3 regions of the Paenibacillus sp. FSL P4-0176 genome follow, and region 1 is predicted to be linked to each of the others. Evidence: riboswitches for the same ligand, from Rfam matches in the RefSeq annotation. Region 1 holds a riboswitch; each other region holds the start of a gene.

Region 1 (6,475 bases):
AGAACGTGGCTACGGCGCCAATGTGCGCCTTTCCTCCGGTAACGAGAAAAACCTTATCCTCTCCTGCTTCAATCACCTGTAAACGTATGGATTTCAAATCATATGTACTCATACCCATCCACCTATCCTTTTCTATATGTTATATATGGAGGAATTATGGCTGTCATGAGCTAAATCGGCAATGAAACTTCTCACACTGCGCATATTTTATGGAACCCCCGGGCATACCAAGGAGAACGTCATTTTGGAAAAGGAGGCCGTTATTATGCGCGTACGCCTCATTATGCTAATGGTTATCGTTATTTTTCTCGGAGGATATCATGCTCCAGTTTCATCGCGGGATGTTTCAAGCCCGCCAAGTGAATCAGTATCAGGTTCGGATTCTGCGGAAGAAGAACAACTGACATTGGGACAATTACGTCAAAAATATGCCGATACGTTCAAAACCAATGGTCCTTCAACCAAGAAGGTTGCACTGACTTTTGATGATGTACCTGATCCACGATTTACTCCACAAGTACTGGATGTATTGAAGAAATACAATGTCAGAGCTACATTCTTCATCGTGGGTAGTCGTGCTGAAAAACATCCGGATCTAGTGAAACGCATCGTTAAGGAAGGGCATATGGTTGGTAATCACAGCTACAATCATCCTGAATTCAGTAAGCTGTCGATGAATGCCTTTCGCAAACAAATTTTACATACCGGGGATATTATTCGACGTTTGGCGGGTTATACGCCCAAGATGATTCGGCCACCTTATGGAGACATTAATGAAGAACAGCTGAGATGGGCGGCCAAACAACACTATAGCATTGTGAACTGGAACGTAGACTCCCTGGACTGGAAAGGCCTTTCAAAGGAACAGGTGAAAGATAACATCCTGTCTGCTGTGAAACCTGGCTCCATCGTTCTGCAACATGCTGGAGGCGGTGTAGGATCAAACCTGAACGGCACGATTGAGGCTTTGCCTGAAATCATTGAGGAACTACGTAATCGGGGATATGAACTGGTCACCTTGGACGAAATGTTGGGATTGCCAAAGGCCAAAGATTAAGATGACCGTGATAACAAATAATGAGAATATTAAAAGGGTGCTGTTCAATCGCAAATTTAGCGACTGGCAGACACCCTGTTTGAATTCATTTTAAATGTTATTTTCTCTCTACTTCAGAATGTACAGCTCGATATCCTGAAAACCAAATGAGCTTACAGACTGTTTGCTACCCGGGATAAAGATATCAATCCGGTGACCCTTGATTGCACCGCCCACATCACGTGCTGTGGCTACAAAAGCTTGTTTTGGCAATCCTGGATGGCTGTGACCAGTTACCAGTACTTTAGTTCCAAGTGGAATCACACTTGGATCAACTGCAATCGTACCCAGTTCAAGGTCATTCCCGAAATAATCGACTGCACCCCAGCCTCCATTTTCAGACGGATCTGCAGAGTATGCCGTTGCTTTTACGTTCACAGCTTTGCTGTAATCGAATGTTTTACCCCAGGCTTGAACCACTTTGTTATCTGCGTTAACGTCCAAGCTCGCTGTAGTAACAGTCTTCGCTTGGGTCTTGCTTTCCGTTGCCGCAGCGGCTGCAACATTGTTTGCCTTACCGGGAATCGTAATTTTCAAACCACCATAAATGTTGTAAGCCGAAATGTCGTTGTTTGCTTTAACCAACGTGTTGAGTGCTACTCCATATTGTTTTGATAAGGTGTAGAAGGTATCCCCTTCTTTGGCCACATGAACTGAATCGGCGTGAGCCGGAACGGCTTGAATGAGCATTGCTGTTGTCATTAATGCTACTGCTGTTTTGGCTATACGTTTCTTGTTAATCATGGTCTTCCTCCCTCATTGTGCCTGCGAAGTTAGTTGTCGGATTCGGATGAGGAGCCCACCCTATAGGTTCTTCGTTACATTTGAAACGTTATGTACCCAATTCACCCCAAGCAGTGTGCTGTAGATCTTCCCCCTGCACAATCTGCATCGTTACATCCCCCGCACTCCCTGTCCGGAAGTTTCGGCAGAGTTCAATATATCACAATTTTGTAACTGAACTTGTAGTAATTCTTACCAAATGGTTTTTAGCATGTAAGCATTTGTAAGAATACTGGTTAATTCAGAAAATTTGGTTGACCCGATTCCTTTACATTTGGTAACAGAATAGTTACTTTTCCGAATCCATACGTCATTATTATCCATAAAAAATAGCGTTACCGACTCGAAGTCAGTAACGCTATTTGATCACATCGTTTAGAGTACTTTCGCAAGAAAATCACGTGTACGTGAATTTTTGGGTGCTCCAAACACCTCATCAGGTGTTCCCTCTTCCACAATGACCCCACCATCCATGAACAGGATTCGGTCTCCCACTTCACGTGCAAAACCCATCTCATGTGTTACGATGACCATCGTCATCCCGCCTTCTGCAAGACGTTTCATGACATCCAGCACTTCGCCGACCATCTCAGGGTCCAGTGCAGACGTAGGCTCGTCAAACAGCATCACATGCGGCTGCATGGCCAATGCTCTAGCAATGGCGATCCGCTGCTTCTGTCCACCAGACAGCTGATTCGGGAATGTGTCTTTTTTATCGTACAAGCCCACGGTGTTAAGCAGATCAGCGGCGATTTTCTCCGCTTCCTGAGTGGATTGTTTCTTCACTTTAATTGGAGCAATCGTAATGTTTTGCTCTACCGTTTTGTGTGGGAACAGGTTGAAGTGCTGGAACACCATGCCCATTTTCTCACGAGTTGCGTTAATGTTATGCTTGGGGTCCGTGATTGACACGCCTTCAAAATCAATCTCTCCTGAGGTAGGCTGTTCCAGCAGATTCAAACAACGCAAGAAAGTACTTTTACCTGAACCGGAAGGACCGATGACCACGACAACCTCACCTTTGCCAATCGTCACGTTTATGCCCTTAAGCACATCGTTATTTCCATAAGATTTGTGTAATTGTCTAACGTCTATCACTTGCACTCAACTTCCTTTCCAGTCGTCCCAGCAGCTTGGACAAAATGAACGTCATTACAAAGTAGATGGCTGCTGCAATCAAAAATGGACTCAAGCCTTGGTACGTAATGTTCTTGACTACACTTGCCTGATACATAATATCCACCATACCGATAACGGAGATAATAGAGGATTCTTTAATGATAGTTATGAATTCATTACCGATCGCTGGTAATACAGCTTTGAAGGCTTGTGGCAATATGATATAACGCATCGCGGCGCCTCTTCCCATACCTAATGAACGCGCTGCCTCCAACTGACCACGATCCACACCTTGGATACCTGCACGGAAAATCTCCGCCAGATACGCACCACTATTAATGGAAAGCGTGATAATACCTGCCTGAAGGGCAGTGAAGTTAATGCCAAAGCTCAGGGAAAAACCATAGTAAATAATCATCAATTGTACCAGCATCGGTGTGCCACGGATCACTTCAACGTAAGCCGTACCGATCCAGCGCAAGATTGCAGCGTCATGCAAACGGAACAAACAGATGATCAATCCAATAATTACCCCGAAGATAACCCCAAGTGCAGACAACAGAAGTGTGTATCCTACACCTGTAGCATAGAAACTTTTGTACTCCCAGAATACTTGGAAAATATTTTGTGATTTGTTCGCTTTATCCGCCATCAAGAGGCTGGCGTCCGTCACCATCTGATTGATTTTATCTTCGCTTTTCAGTCGCTCCAGTGTTCCATTTACTGCAGCTAGCAGCTCGGTATTTCCTTTACGAATCCCGATTGCCGCTTCTGCTTGCTCTTCGTCCGGAACAGCAGCAGCAAGTCCAATGATATCGTCCAGATAACCTACAGCAACGGTATCTTCAACGATTGCCGCGTCAATGCGTTTTGTTTGCAGTTGAAGCACGATATCCGAGATTTTATCCAGCGCAGTAAGCTTCGCTCCTGGAATACTCTGTCCGATCGTTTCCTGAATGGAGCCTTTCTGAACGCCAATCTTCGCATTTTCAAGTTCTGCCATGGTTGGATATTTGTCTTTATCCACATTGCGAACCATAATCACTTGTTTTGATTTATAATAGGTGTCGGAAAAATCGATACTTTTCTTCCGCTCATCCGTCGGCGTCATACCTGAAATCACCAGATCAACACGCCCGCTCTGCAATGAAGGCAGAAGACCGTCGAAGCCCATATCCTCAATCACAAGCTCAGCGCCAAGATCTTTGGCAATCTCTTTGGCGATCTCAATATCGAAGCCGACGATTTCATCTTTGCCATTAATCACTTTATGGAATTCATATGGTGCAAAATCGGCACTTGTACCGAGCACCAGCTTTTTACTGCTTGAATTATCTGTATTTCCACTTGCAAGTGCCACAGGAACGGCAGTCGTCAGCAGAATAACAAAGGTCAACAGCATCATGGTGTAACGACTTATTAATTTCAACCTTTTTCTCTCCCCTTACAATACTTTGTATGCTTCTCATGTTGATGACTGAGTCATTATAAAGTACAATGCATGATTATGCAATGCATTTTGACAATACAAATCTTGACTTGTTTCTGAAAAAATAAAGCAAACATGATATAATCAATGAATTATTTTCATTTTTGCATAAGGAGTTTACTAATGACAGCTAACAAATCACAAATTCTGACGGTTATTGATCAATATGCTTCCCGTTTTAAAGCCATTTCATCATATATCGGTGCCAACCCCGAACTGGGAAATGAAGAGTATCTCGCTTCTGCCCGTTTGAAAGAAGAACTGCTCTTCCACGGTTTCACTGTAGAGGCTCCAATCCTCGGTCTGGAGACAGCTTTTATCGGAACCTATTCAGCCGCCAAACCCGGCCCTACCATTGCTTTATTGTGCGAATATGACGCCTTGCCGGAGATCGGTCACGCTTGTGGTCACCATCTGATCTGTATGATGAGTCTTGGGGCCGCTGTTGGGCTGAAATCCATTCTGGATGAAGTAGGTGGAACCATTAAAGTGTTTGGTACCCCCGCTGAAGAGACACGTGGTGCCAAAGTTCCGATGGCTGAAGCAGGTTTGTTCGATGACTGTGACGTCGCTCTCATGGCGCATCCATATTATGCCTACGAAAAGTCAGGCAGCTCGCTGGCTATTGATGCTGTGCAATTTGAGTTCCATGGCCGATCTTCACATGCTGCTGCAAGTCCGCACGAAGGCATTAATGCTCTTGATGCCGTCATTCAAACGTTTAACGGAATCAATGCATTCCGGCAACAAGTGAAAAGCACCGTTCGGATTCATGGTGTGATCAACAACGGAGGTCAGGCAGCAAATATCATTCCTGACTATGCTTCTGCCCAATTTTATGTACGGGCAGCAACCCGTAAAGAACTGAATATCCTCACAGAACGTGTGATTCAGATCGCTGAAGGTTCTGCTCTCCAGACAGGATGCAAGCTGGTGACATCCAACTATGAAACGTCCTATGACGAGATGGTTACCAATGAAGCATTCTCAGCTGCGTTTAGTCAAAATCTGATGGAACTTGGGATCCCGCAAGAAGAGATTGTGAGTGGTAATGATCACGGCTCTATGGACATCGGTAATGTTTCCCTGAAATGTCCTGCAATTCATCCCTACATTCGTGTTGTAGACGAGGTGCATACACTGCACTCCATAGCCTTCCGTGACCTTGCACTTCAGGAGCGTGCGCTGGATGGCATGATTCTGGGAGCCAAGGCACTTGCAACAACAGCCTATGACGTACTGAGCCAGCCAGAGCTGCTTCAAACCATCCGCACGGAGTTCGAGCAAGCTATTCGCTAAAATTCACTTTCAACATGTTATATAGGGGTGCCCTGAACAATCTTGAATTCCAAGCTGTTCAGGGCACCCTTTTTTCTAAATTAGCTGTAAGTATATTCAGCACAAAGCTGGAAATGCTGTGAAAGGAACCTTTGAAAACGATGAAAATAATACATTTTATTACAGTAAATGTGATTCGTTTGCTGGCTAACTTGGTTAATTATAACTATAAGTGCGTGTTCTAAAGACCGGTTTTCAGTACCGAGAAGATGGGATGAAGCGGGCTTTTGAACAACCTCTATAACTTATCCTATATTCAGGAGGTGCTGTCATGCTGCTCGAAGCCATGTATCATGTTCCTCGTGACAAATGGGCTTATGCTTATAATTCGTCTACCATACATCTGCGCGTACGAACCAAACGTAATGATGTGCAATACGTGACTGCACTGACCGGAGATAAGTACGATTGGAATGGAACATACAAGGAAATTCAATTGGAGAAGGCTGCTTCGGATAACATGTTTGATTATTGGGAGGCGGCCGTCAAGCCACAATTCAAACGTCTCACTTATATATTTCGGATAACTGCCGGTTCAGAAGATGTTTTTCTTGCGGATAACGGAATTCATTATGAGACCCCCTATCCAACTGGAGGATATTATGAGTTCTCGTATATACATGAAATTGATGTGTTTAAGGTGCCCGAGT
Region 2 (6,475 bases), 3.3 Mb from region 1:
CACGATTCCGGAAGAGGGAGAGACGGTGAGCGGTGAGGAGCTGCATTATCTCGCTGGTGGCAAAGGGGCGAACCAGGCTGTTGCTGCTGCGCGTCTGGGTGGACAGACGACGATGATTGGTGCGGTGGGATCGGACGGTTTTGGCGAACGTCTGCTGCACAGTCTGACGGAAAGTGGTGCAGATGCCTCGCGGGTTCGCATATTGGAAGACACGGTTACAGGGACGGCTTCCATCTGGCTTTCTCGGGGAGACAACCGGATTATTGTTATTCCTGGTGCGAATGGGCAAGTGGTGCCTGAGATGCTGGAAGAGGCGGATACGGTAAAAAGCCTGACTGCAGCCGCAGCGGTGCTGCTACAGCTGGAGATCCCGCTGCCAGCGGTTACCCGCGCCGCCCAACTGGCGGCTGAAGGCAGCGCACTGGTGGTGCTCAACCCGGCTCCCGCAGTGCCGGGTCTGCCCCAGGAGCTCCTGCGGTGCGTCGACGTTGTCACGCCGAACCGCAGTGAGCTTGCCGTGCTTACCGGCCGGGATCATCTCCGGCCGGAAGACCTGGATGCGGCGGTCGCAGAGCTCGCCGCATCCCTCGGGGCCGCTGTCGTCACGACGCTCGGCCCCGAGGGGGCTGTGTACGCGGCGGCGCCTGGTGGCCGCGTACAAGCAGGGCGTGCCGGCGCGTGCCGTGCGCCCGGCTACGCCGTAAGCGCCGTCGATACGACCGGCGCTGGCGATTGCTTCAACGGCGCGCTGGCGGTAGCCCTCGCGCGCGGTGAGACTTTGGACGCGGCCGTAGGCTTCGCCATGGGTGCGGCCGCGTTATCCGTGACAAAGCTCGGCGCCCAGTCCGGGATGCCGTCCGCACGTGAAGTTGAGGCCTTTCTGGCTGAGCATGCCGCAGAGGCTTAATAATTGATATAACAAAGAGGCTCTTATTCTCCGAAAAGGGGATTAAGCGCCTCTTTGTTATGCGTGTGCAGAGATTATTTCTTCTCTGACAGCCACATGGCGATATTTGCAATTTCTTCATCCTGCAGCTTGCCCTTGAAGGAAGGCATGCCACCTTTACCTTTGACAATCGTAGAATAGATCTTCTCCAGATCATCCTGGCTACCGATGTTAGCCAGAGCAGGTCCTACGCCACCCTGAAGCTGATCCCCGTGACAGGAGATACAATTGGCTTTGACCAGTGCTTCAGCCTGTCCGGCATCCAATGTTACTTCCGGCATGGTTGGCTTGGCTTCTTCAGCCACTTCTTCTTTCCCTGGAAGCGTAAACATTAAAACAATAGCTAAAGCGCATGCTGCAAAAAATACTCCGCTCATGATCCATTTGTGCATCCCTTATGTCCCCTCCAGAATGAAAGATCATCTAACCTGAAACTATCCATATCATTATAACGGAACCTGTACTGACATCATAGCATTTTGTGGGAATTTTTTGAACTAATCACATAACAAGGGGCAAATTTAGTTGTTTTGCAATGGATTCTAACCGCGAGGCCCTTCATAAACCATACAGTGAAAGGGCTTCAAGCCGGTTGGGGTCTGCCGTTCGTATGTATCATGGGTGACAAATCCACTCTTCAGATAGACTTGAATGGCACGAGCATTCCAAGTGAGTACTTCCAGATCAATCTCATTCGTGGGATTTCGGCGAATGGCTTCCTGTACAATGGCAGTGACAAAAGCTGTCCCTTGACCCTGACCACACAGCTCTGGATGCATGCCAAGGCCAATCCGGGTTACCCCTTGAAGTGGGAAGTATTGAGCAAACCCACATATACGATCGTTCTGATCCAGGACGATTGCATATTGCTCCTGCCGCAGCTGTGCATCTCCGAATTCCACTTCCAGAGCTTTCATCTGCTCCCAGGGGAGCCAGCTGTAGATATTGTAAGGCGGATCATACTGCCAACTGCAGATAAGCTCCGCATGTTCTTCTCGCATGGGTACAACGTGAAACGTCACAGGGGTTTCCTTCATACACCTGCATGCTCCTTTCCTTGAAACAGAACTCTTTGTCCACTCTACAAAAGTGATGTTCATTTAGCAAGTCTTCCTTCCCAAGAAAAAAAATGAAACAAAAGTTCCGGTAATTTCGTTTATATTATAACGGGATGGGTAAAAACATCATAAGGGCACGGACGAACGAACGCAAAATGAACCTGTTGATGTCGCAGAATATGCCCCGAGTATAACTTGCAACATGAATAAGGATTGAAGCACAAAAAAACCGCCGGATACATTCCTGCGGAGAATGTACCGGGCGGTTCTGTTATGCTTCTTGCTTCGTTCCAGTATGTTTAATGGTTACAGCATCATGTTGCTCAGCTTGTCCCTAGTCAAGGGCCAGTGATTCATATGCGTCCGTGCTCATAATCCGTTTTGCGCCAACATAACGATTGGCCCAATAGTTTTCACTCAATGCACTGATCGTAACGCCTTTGGAAGAAGAGGAGTGTGCGAACTTTCCATCCCCTACAAAGATTCCTACATGAGATACGCCTTTACCTGTTGTATTAAAGAACACCAGATCGCCAGCTCTCATTTCCATGCGGGATACGGAATCGCCCATGTCGAATTGGGAACTGGATTGGCGTGCCAAATCAATACCCAACTTGTCGAATACATACCGGGTAAATCCGGAGCAGTCAAAGCCGTTAAGCGTTGTTCCCCCACTTTTGTATGTAGTTCCCATTGCTGAATCAATTACTGTGTCCATCTTTGAATCTGCGAATGCGCTACCTGCACCAAGCGATAAAGCGAATGTGATGCTAAGTACAGCTGCGGTTAATTTCTTCTTGAACAAGAGATATTCCCCTTCCAATGCCTGCGAGGTTAGCTTAAGGATTCGGTTGAAGGTCCCCTATGATCCCTCTGTAGCAAGATCAATTCACCCATAACTGGTTCCCCCGCTTCCCAGGTGCCAGGAATTTGGCTATGCTAGTTATGCACCTGCGAAATCAAGAAATGACGATTTAATTTTAAGTAGTTACAAATATGAATGTAAAGATTACAAAGTTGTTACTAAAAACTCACTGCGATTATTGTAACAGAGGAGTACGGCTTTGGCAACGTTTAGCAACAAATTTAGCAAAAAAAACCTCGACCTTTGACGGGGAAAGGTTGAGGTTTGCCTATTTATAAGTACATATTAGGCCATGAGTTTAACATGTGATGGTAACAATTTTTAAACTATCTGCTCTCACCTTTGGATATTTTGGACTGCCATAATCGGAAATGGCTGCATATTTTCCACAGACTCAATAGACATCTGGCAAGTGGATACGTCTGTTGTAGTATAAGTCCGGTCAGTCCCGTTAATAACCATGAGGCTGTAGTGAATGCCCCAAAGACGAGCAGGTGTACTCCGCCCAGCAGTAATGCAATGCCGATTACAGCGATGAGATGACGCAGTGCAATCCAGAGTGCTTTGAGGGTACCGTGAGCCCCGCCTTCTCCTTCTGGTGCCGAAACACCGAACTGCATATAGAGTATGACATGGTGGATGATCCAACCATATACAATCCAGGCAGCAACATAAGGTATGCCAGGCAAAAGTAATTGAAGGGAATGAAATCCGTCCATGAGAATCGAGTAGAGCTTCGGTATGAGCCAGTAGGCGGGCAGAAGTATCAATAATGTACGTATGGTGTGGAGCAGCAGCATCGGTTTCCACAGATTTTTGATTCCGCGGACAAAGGGGATGCGCTCTTCTGTAGAATTAAAGTGCTGAAGTGAGTAGAGCAGTCCTGCCTGAATGAGGGGGCTGATCAACATGCGAATCAGCAGCATGCCCCCGAGAATCCATAGATAACGATGAACCTCCGGATGGGTAGACAGGTTAAGTTGACTTTCCATTTTGAACAAAAGTGTACTCAGATCACCGGCATCAGCATCTGGATAGCGAAGGAGCAGTGGGATGACGGCCGATTGTACCATTCGATAGAAGAAATATCCCCAAATGAGTTGATAGAGAAATAAGAGTGCGGCAATGAACATATGCTGACGGACGAGAAACCAGCCTTCACGTATTTTCGCTTTCACCGTTTCCACCTCACCATGACAGACCTCCGAATATGGCTTCTATTAGTTTGGTTACACTCATGCTCCAGCGGGACTTCGTCTGCTCATCCAGTCCGGATTTCAGGAAATTGTTCATATGGCGGTTCTCCAACACGATCGAGTACAGGGGATCGGTCATGGCCCAGGATACGGGGGATGTGTGAGTTAATTTATACGTGATGCGATCTTCTTTGCCATTCCATTGCTTGGTGAGGATATGCCCGTCTTCAAAAGCAATGCGAACAGGAACGGCGCTGTAATCACTACCTTTTTTTGCGATCGTCACGGATGACTCGTACAATGTTTGACCGTCTTTCTGTACGGGCGTAATACGAATCTTCTCTACAGCAAAGTCAGCCATCCCGTTACCATAGACGTATTGATCAAAATAATCAGACCAGGAAGTGCGGGTCACTTGTTCCACAATTTTCTGAAAATCAGATGAAGTGGGATGTTTGAAACGGTACTTCTTCACATAGGTAGAGAGAATACGTTCCATCTTTTTGGCACCGACTTGATGTTCGATACCAAGCAATACAAGTTTGCCACGTGTATAGACATTGGCCGCATACTCATTCTGTGAATCGAACTTCCAGGATTCTTGTGTTAAGGATGAAGGAGACGTAATCAGTCCCGATTGTACCGGCAGATTCGGAATCAATCCGTATTCCTGCTCCATCAGTTTGTCTTCTGCATAAGAGGTGAACCCTTCATCCAGCCAGGCTTCCTCGAATTCGTTGCTGGCAACCATGCCGTAGAAGTACTGGTGTCCGATCTCGTGGACTACGGTACGTTCCAGGTCATAACCTGGCGTGGTGTCATCGGCTCCAAAGGCTGTAACTAGCGTAGGGTATTCCATACCTCCAGCGCCATTCCCCGCTTTGGGTGGAACTACGATGGATAAGGTAGCATAAGGATATGGGCCAAACCATTTGCTATAATTGGCTAGAGCGGCCTTCGCGGCGTAGAAATAACGTTCTTTCAGATCCTGATGAGCTGGGTCCAGATATAACTTGATTCGTACACCAGGCACATTGGGTGCAGAGAAGGGTTCCTCGGCGTACACAAAATCGGGTGAGGCTGCCCAGGCGAAATCATGCACATCATCGGCATAGAATTGATAGACCTTTTCTCCATTCTTCACCACGGCTTGCTGCGTCGGAAATCCGGTAGCAGCCACTTTGTATGTTTCGGGCACCCGAATACGTACACTATATATACCGAAGTCAGCGTAAAACTCTGAATTGCCATGGTACTGGTGCAGATTCCAGCCTTCCGTTGTTCGTCCACGTCTGCCCTCAGGTTCATAGGCACTTAATTTGGGAAACCATTGACCTGCCATGACAAAATGATCAGCAGTTCCCATCCGGGCAAAAATCTTCGGCAGATTCACTTCAAATCGGGTGTGGAGCGTGATGCTTTCCCCGCCTTTGACGGGTTTGGGCAAGCGTACTTTAATGAGGGTGGTGTCCTTGATATTTCCGTCATCTGGTTGCACATACTGCATCCGGTGCAGCAGAGAGAGCCCGTCCTCCGTTTTCATTTCGGTAATGTTCATGGAGCCATAACCATTGGTAGGCATGACATCACCCCGAAGTTTTCCACCGGATTCCTTCATAAAGGTGGTGTCAGCAGAAGAGAAGGCGTTGGGATACATATGAAAGTAAAGCTCGCTGACGGTTTTTTTACCTGGATGTGTCCAGGTAATCGTCTGAGTCCCTTCCAGTACATTCCCTTCGACCAGTTTTACATCCATGTGATATTCCACAACACGGTTGCTGTACACTTCGGCAGTAGGGGTCTGTACACTTTCTGGAGGTGCTGGCGTTGGGGCTATTGCCTTAGGCTTGCCCGATTCGGGGGCGAGTACTGGCAATTCGGAATGAGTTGAGCGATTATAACCCAGAGTGATCCATATCCCTCCGGCAAGTACACACAGGGCCAGGGATGCAGTGAGCCAGCTCTTGGCGCGTCGTGGAATCATCGTTAAATACCTCCCGTTGACAAGCATCTACAGCATGTATATGTTTGCAATGGGGCAATTATTAGTTAAAATATTTGTATCAACCCTTGGAGGTTATAAACATGGACCAAAACGAGCAAAACGGCAAAAAACAGATTGCCTTGAATATCGTTAGTGCAAAAAGCAAGCATAAAGGCTTCGGTGCAGGCTCCATTGAGCTGAATAACCTTTCCCCGGTCATTATTGATAATGGCGAAGCCAAAATCGATATCGGTGCGATGCATGCGAAGAGCAAAGTGGAACGCAATATCAAGTTCTCTACCAATCGTGAGGATGTGCCCAACGGACGCCAGGTATGGCTGGTGTGGGTAGCTGTCGATCGCACGGAGGAAGGCCAACTGTATGGTGGAGCAACGGCATGTGAGATGTGGATTGATACGGAAGCAA
Region 3 (6,475 bases), 3.3 Mb from region 1:
TTTTACAGGTGTAAATTACGGCACGATTGACCTTGATCGTATCCTTCGGATGCTGCGTCCTTATCATGGGCGGATTGTAGTCAAGGAGTCAGGCATGCATGCTGTGGAGGATTACCTAATGTCTCGGTATCAGATGTATTGGCAGATTTACTTCCATCCGGTAACTCGTAGTTCTGAAATTATATTGCGGCAAATATTCAAGCGAGCGAAAACACTCCTACAACAGGGTTTTCAATTCCGCTTCATGATTGATCCACTCCCTCAACTATTTGAAGGAGAATTATCCGTGGATGAATATTTGCAGTTGGATGAAGCATTAATTCAGACGGCATTTACGCAGTGGCGCAAGGAGGACGATACTGTTCTTAGTGAGTTATGCGAACGTTTTATGGATCGCAAGTTATATAAGTATGTAGAGCTTGAACAGGTCGACTTGACAATGATGGAAGAGATTCGGGAAGCTTTTGTACAGGCTGGCCTCGATCCCGAATATGATCTTGAAATTGATTTTCCTTCGGATAATCCGTATGATGTGTTTCGTCCGGATGAATCCACAGATAAGCAGATTCTTCTTCTGGATCGACAGGACAATTTACGTGAGTTGTCAGAAGTATCTGACATTGTCCGTTCCATCAGTGGGCTTCACCGAGGGAAACATCATTTGTATTACCCGCAAAACAAGGTGGATGCGATTATTCACGAATTACCGTCACATATACGCCCCTATTTCTTGTAATCGTGTGGGTATAATCCGATGAAGAATTTCGATATCAAAACACTTTCTAAAAGAGCTATTTTCCATGATACAGTAATCTGCTTTAATGGGGAGTATATGTAGATCGACATAATTTTGTAAATGCAAATAGGCAGAATGAGCAAAATCAACAATATATAGATCAGAATATCCGTATATCTTCTATATATTGTAGTTGTGAAGAAACAAACGTAATGATGTAATACACAGATTACCCAAAATGTTTTATGTATGAGTCATTGAATTATTGAATTTTACAAATTGGATTTTGAAAAAGAAGATAGTCGTTATTTCGACATGAAGGGAGATACAGACATGATGCTGTTCGACACACATACACATCTGGATGCACCACAATTCGACGAGGACCGCGAGGACATGATTCAGCGTGCTGTGGATGCAGGAGTTGGTCGCATGATCAACATTGGCTTTAACCGGGAGACGATTCCAACCACAATGAAACTCGCTGAAACATATGACTTTATATATGCAGCTGTAGGGTGGCATCCCGTAGATGCGATCACAATGCAGGAGGGCGATTTGGAGAGGATTGCATCTTTATGCAAGCATGAAAAAGTGGTTGCGATCGGTGAGATTGGATTGGATTATCACTGGGATACTTCACCAAAAGAGATACAACATCGCGTATTACGACAACAAATTGCTTTGGCGCGTGAAGTGAACATGCCAATTGTCATCCATAATCGGGATGCACATGAGGATATCATAAGAATTTTGCGTGAAGAGAAGGCGGGTGAAGTTGGTGGTGTGATGCACTCGTTCTCGGGCAGTTGGGAAACAGCAAAAAGTTGTCTCGATATGGGCTTCCATCTCTCCTTCGGAGGACCGATCACATTCAAAAATGCAAAGCAACCCAAAGAGGTGCTGGAGAAGGTTCCTATGGACCGGTTTTTCATTGAAACAGATGCTCCATATTTGACACCGCACCCTTATCGTGGGAAGCGAAATGAGACAGCGCATGTACGTCTGGTTGCAGAGGCAGCTGCGGAAATTAAAGGCATTTCGGTGGAGGAAATTGCTGCAATAACAACCAAAAATGCCATGGAACGATTTGGGATTCGTTAAAAAAACGAGCAAATGAGGTGAAAAAGGCAGGTAAGCGGAGGTAATTTGCCCTTTGATCCAAATAAATCAAGAATATTACAATATTTTAACCAAATATTCAGAAAAACGTACTTGATCAACGCTTTACAACATGCATCAAAACAGGATATCATCTTTTCAGTGAATTGTTGTGCGGAAAATTGGACAGATGTTCGGGGGATGAACAAAGGGACACTTTCCGATGAAACAACATTACTTTCATGAATCAGTCTCGCTGAGTCTCCGTTATCGGAGAGCGGGGGAACCAATAGGGCTTAAACATCGGTGTATTTGGCCGATGCGCAACGTTCGCTGACCCAAAAGCAGCGAAGGGAACTGCGAAGCCGTATTTGATTTCTTCTTTGGGTCTCGGGGTGAATTCAAGGGCGTCCGCCATGAGCGGGTGACCCAAGATAGGGCGGCTCTCTTTCGCCCGAACCCGACAGCTAACCTCGCAAGCGGAAAAAGAGAGGCAACCTCGTGCATGAATTTCCGATATTCAAAATCATTCGGAAGCCACGAAAGAGTTCCTCTTACACTCTTTCTTTGGCTTTTTTGTTTTTGAATAAAAGAAATATTGTCATCATACGGTAGGTATTCAGGAGGATGACATCATGTTGCGAAGATTGATTCATGGTGCAGAACCGGATTATGTTGGTCCAATCTGTGTTCTGTAGAAAATTTGGTATAGTCACGTCAAAGACATCATGCATTACTTTAGACGGCGAGGCTATGAAGGAGGACGGAGAAGTGGGCACATTCCAACCAGAAGAGACCCATGAGTCACGATCATCCAGTAAGTCTTTCGCGTTGCGGTGGAAGCATGAGAACATGCGTCAAATGGCATTGATCGCGATTTTCTCAATTGCGCTTACAATCATGATCTTGTTAGTCGTTTACGGTCAGGCCGGGAAACAAATTTCACTGGTTATTGATGGCAAAGCTCAGGTGGTAGAGACTCGTACAGGAATGCTTCAGGAAATGCTGGAGGAGCAGTCGATCACAGTCAGCCCTCACGATAAGGTATCCATGTCCATGAATGGGGCGATTACAGATGGAGACCGAATCGTTATTGAGCGGGCCGTTCCAGTTAACATTACGGCAGACGGAGACACCAAGACTCTGTATACAACCGATTCATCGGTAGAAGATGCAATTCAAAAATCAGGTATTCAAGTTGAAAGTAATGATAAAGTGTATCCGGCGCTTGGAACTGCGATCAAAGCGGAGATGAAGATCCGTGTAGTGCGCGTAACAAAGCGTACAGTGGAAGTAGAGCAACCGATCGCTTACAAAGTCATTAAAACGGCTGACCCTAGCTTGTACAAAGGGGATAACCGTGTCGTTGTGAACGGCAAAGAAGGCACAATTGTACAGCATATCGAAAAGGTATTTCAGGATGGAGAATTGGTCTCCAAAAAAATGGTCGGCAAATCTGTCGCTAATAATCGTGTAGATAAAGTGATCGCTGTCGGCACAAAAGCAAAACCGGTCGTGAAAGAACCTGAGATTCAGACCGTATCGGCTCAAACTTCAACAACCAAAAAGGCTACAACAACGAACTCGAAGAAAACATCTGCCTCGGGCAGCAAAGTGATTACCGTATCCGGGACTTCTTTTAAATACTCCAAAGTACTTAAAAATGTATCCATGACTGCTTACTCTTCCGAAGAGCCTGGCATTGGAACTAAAACAGCTTCCGGTACTCGTGTAACGGAAGGACGCACCATTGCGGTTGATCCCAAAGTCATTCCAATTGGCTGGTGGGTATATATCGAAGGTCTGGGATTCCGTCGTGCGGAAGATACAGGCGGTGCCATTAAAGGCAACAAAATTGATGTGTATTATGACAGTGTGAAGCATGCCCTGAATTTTGGACGTAAGAAAGGCAAGACGGTCTACGTGATCGGTCCGGTGAAGCCGGAAGCGAACTAAAATCGTTTTACTTTGAAATGGGAATGCTATAAAATAGTTGCATGAATGATTCATGCGGAATATGCGGCGGAGGAGTCTGAATTCAGTCTCCCCCGCCGTTTGGCAGAGAAGAGGATATTCCTCTTCTTTTTGCGTTAGAAAGGAAGAAATGGAACATGATAAAAGAAGTCATTGTGGTGGAAGGCCGTGACGATACGGTAGCTATCCGTCGGGCCGTGGAAGCCGATACCATAGAAACAGGTGGATCAGCCATCAACCAACGCATTCTGAAGCGGATTGCGCTTGCTCAGGAGAGACGGGGAGTCATTGTACTGACAGATCCGGATCATGCTGGCGAACGCATTCGTAAAATTATTGCGAACAAGGTCCCTGGCTGCAAACATGCCTTCATTCCGGAAGCCGATGCAACGCGCAAAGGGGACATTGGGGTGGAGAATGCCTCACCCGAGGCGATCCGTCATGCGTTGGCGCGCGTACATACTTCATACGAAGGTGCTCCGAGCCTGATCGATTGGGAAGATCTGATCGCGGCAGGACTTATTGTGCATCCGCAGGCTGCTGCACGTCGTATGGAGATGGGCAATCTGCTGGGCATCGGTTATTGTAACGGTAAGCAGTTCCACAAACGCCTCAGTGTATTTCAGATTACACGGGAAGAATTCTCTACAGCATTAGCGCAAATTGAACGTGAAGGATTGTGAGCATATGAAGAACATGGAAGAGACGATTGAAATTGCAACGCCCAAGCGTACGAAAGAGATTATTCAAAGGCACGGATTCTCATTTAAGAAAAGTCTGGGTCAGAACTTTCTGATCGATCAAAATATACTGAATAAAATCGTTAATGCAGCCGATCTGGACGAGTCCAAGGGCGCACTGGAGATCGGGCCGGGTATTGGAGCCCTCACGGAGCGGCTGGCTCGGGTAGCCGGTCCCGTCACAGCCGTAGAGATTGATCAGCGCTTAATCCCAATCCTGGGAGAGGTGATGCAGCCTTATTCGAATGTACGTGTTCATCATGGGGATGTGTTGAAGCTTGATCTGGCTGAGTTGTTTAATACGGATTTTGCATCCGTGGACAAAGTCAGTGTCGTGGCTAACCTGCCTTATTATGTAACGACTCCAATCATGATGAAACTGCTGGAAGAGAAGCTGCCGGTAGACAGCATTGTTGTCATGATCCAAAAAGAAGTGGCTGAACGCATGGCTGCTGCACCAGGATCAAAAGATTACGGTAGTCTAAGCATCGCAGTTCAGTACTACAGTATGCCGGAACTTGTGTGTATTGTGCCTCCTACGGTCTTCATTCCGCAACCTAATGTGGAATCAGCTGTCATTAAGCTGAAAGTGCGTGAGCAGCCGCCAGTGGAGATTCCGGATGAAGCACACTACTTCGAAGTGGTACAGGCTTCTTTTGCTCAGCGGAGAAAAACAATCTCAAACAACTTGAAGGCACGTTTCTTCACAAAGGAGAACCGGGAACAGGCAGACATTCTGCTGGAGCAGGCAGGTATTCAACCGTCCCGGCGTGGAGAGACATTGAGTCTGCAAGAGTATGCCACACTCAGCACCGTAATGTGGGAAGCTGGGGTACGTGCAGCGCTGTAAAATTTGAATGAACCAAACCGGGTCTTTGCCCATACGATGGGGTAGAGGTGATTACGTTGATGAATATCGGAGACTTGGTCGTTCGGAAGTCATACGGCGGCGATGTGACTTTTCGGGTGGAAGGCCTCCAGTTGGATGCTGCGGTCATTAAAGGGACTGAGTTCCGGCTGATTGCCGATTCCCCGGTGGACGATTTGATACAGGTTCCCTACGAACCACAAAGCGCCAAGACCAGACAGGCGCATATTAAAGCACATCAGACCCTGTCCCGTCTGCAACAGAATCGTATGGAACAGGCTGAGCGGAATCGTGAAGGTCTGGTACAGGATTGGTCTGCCCAGCAGGAACCGGCTTATTTTGAAATGCCTGGAAAGGTGCTTCATCTGGATGGAGATCCGAACTATTTGAAAAAAAGTATGGATCTCTATGAGCAACTTCGTGTACCCGCAGAGGGACAGTATGTCCATGAATCGGCAATGGCAGATACCTTATACCGCTTATTACCCAAAGTACGTCCGGATATCGTAGTTATTACGGGTCATGATGGGGTGTTAAAGACACGTCAGCCCTATGACTTATATAGTCTTGGTAGCTACAAGAACTCGCAAAATTTTGTATCGGCCATTCAGGTGGCCAGACAATATGAACGCCATCTGGACGCCCTCACTATTGTTGCAGGGGCCTGTCAGTCCCATTTTGAGGCACTGTTGCGCGCTGGAGCGAACTTTGCCAGTTCCCCAGGCAGAATTCTCATTCATGCACTTGATCCGGTCTATGTGGCAGCCAAGGCCTCCTTTACTTCTGTGCGCGATACGGTCAACATGAGTGATGTTCTGCACAATACCATCAGTGGTAGCCAGGGTGTGGGTGGTGTCGAGACACGGGGGAGTTACCGGGTAGGTCTGCCTGGGCTGAATGATTTATCTACGCTAAAAGTAAACCCGTCGGCAGTCTGATGTAGGCCATTTAAAGTCCCAATTTGGGGCTTTTTTTGTTTGCAAAAAAATTCATTGACAACAACTTTTTGATGCTGATATAATAATTAGTTTTGATTTGACAATGACTGTAAAATCC

What was found. Region 1 has a riboswitch for cyclic di-AMP ahead of MKY95_RS18240 (3D domain-containing protein). Riboswitches for the same ligand answer to the same signal wherever they lie in the genome.
Region 2: another riboswitch for cyclic di-AMP. It lies ahead of MKY95_RS00530 (C40 family peptidase); the one in region 1 lies ahead of MKY95_RS18240 (3D domain-containing protein).
Region 3: another riboswitch for cyclic di-AMP. It lies ahead of MKY95_RS00150 (3D domain-containing protein); the one in region 1 lies ahead of MKY95_RS18240 (3D domain-containing protein).

What each region holds. Positions count from the first base shown of each region.
Region 1 is NZ_CP150242.1:4,048,250-4,054,724, forward strand. Features, by position in the region: gene MKY95_RS18230 (hypothetical protein) at 1-112, opposite strand, end outside; gene MKY95_RS18235 (polysaccharide deacetylase family protein) at 266-1,057, shown strand; gene MKY95_RS18240 (3D domain-containing protein) at 1,166-1,840, opposite strand; cyclic di-AMP (ydaO/yuaA leader) riboswitch at 1,843-2,037, opposite strand; gene MKY95_RS18245 (amino acid ABC transporter ATP-binding protein) at 2,255-2,977, opposite strand; gene MKY95_RS18250 (ABC transporter permease subunit) at 2,964-4,427, opposite strand; gene MKY95_RS18255 (M20 family metallopeptidase) at 4,611-5,786, shown strand; gene MKY95_RS18260 (alpha-glycosidase) at 6,097-6,475, shown strand, end outside.
Region 2 is NZ_CP150242.1:107,447-113,921, forward strand. Features, by position in the region: gene rbsK (ribokinase) at 1-907, shown strand, start outside; gene MKY95_RS00520 (cytochrome c) at 982-1,338, opposite strand; gene MKY95_RS00525 (GNAT family protein) at 1,489-1,983, opposite strand; gene MKY95_RS00530 (C40 family peptidase) at 2,339-2,773, opposite strand; cyclic di-AMP (ydaO/yuaA leader) riboswitch at 2,813-2,950, opposite strand; gene MKY95_RS00535 (hypothetical protein) at 3,196-4,047, opposite strand; gene MKY95_RS00540 (M1 family metallopeptidase) at 4,058-6,049, opposite strand; gene MKY95_RS00545 (YwhD family protein) at 6,151-6,475, shown strand, end outside.
Region 3 is NZ_CP150242.1:31,006-37,480, forward strand. Features, by position in the region: gene MKY95_RS00140 (HD domain-containing protein) at 1-736, shown strand, start outside; gene MKY95_RS00145 (TatD family hydrolase) at 1,070-1,840, shown strand; cyclic di-AMP (ydaO/yuaA leader) riboswitch at 2,082-2,335, shown strand; gene MKY95_RS00150 (3D domain-containing protein) at 2,609-3,793, shown strand; gene rnmV (ribonuclease M5) at 3,949-4,494, shown strand; gene rsmA (16S rRNA (adenine(1518)-N(6)/adenine(1519)-N(6))-dimethyltransferase RsmA) at 4,499-5,401, shown strand; gene yabG (sporulation peptidase YabG) at 5,461-6,357, shown strand.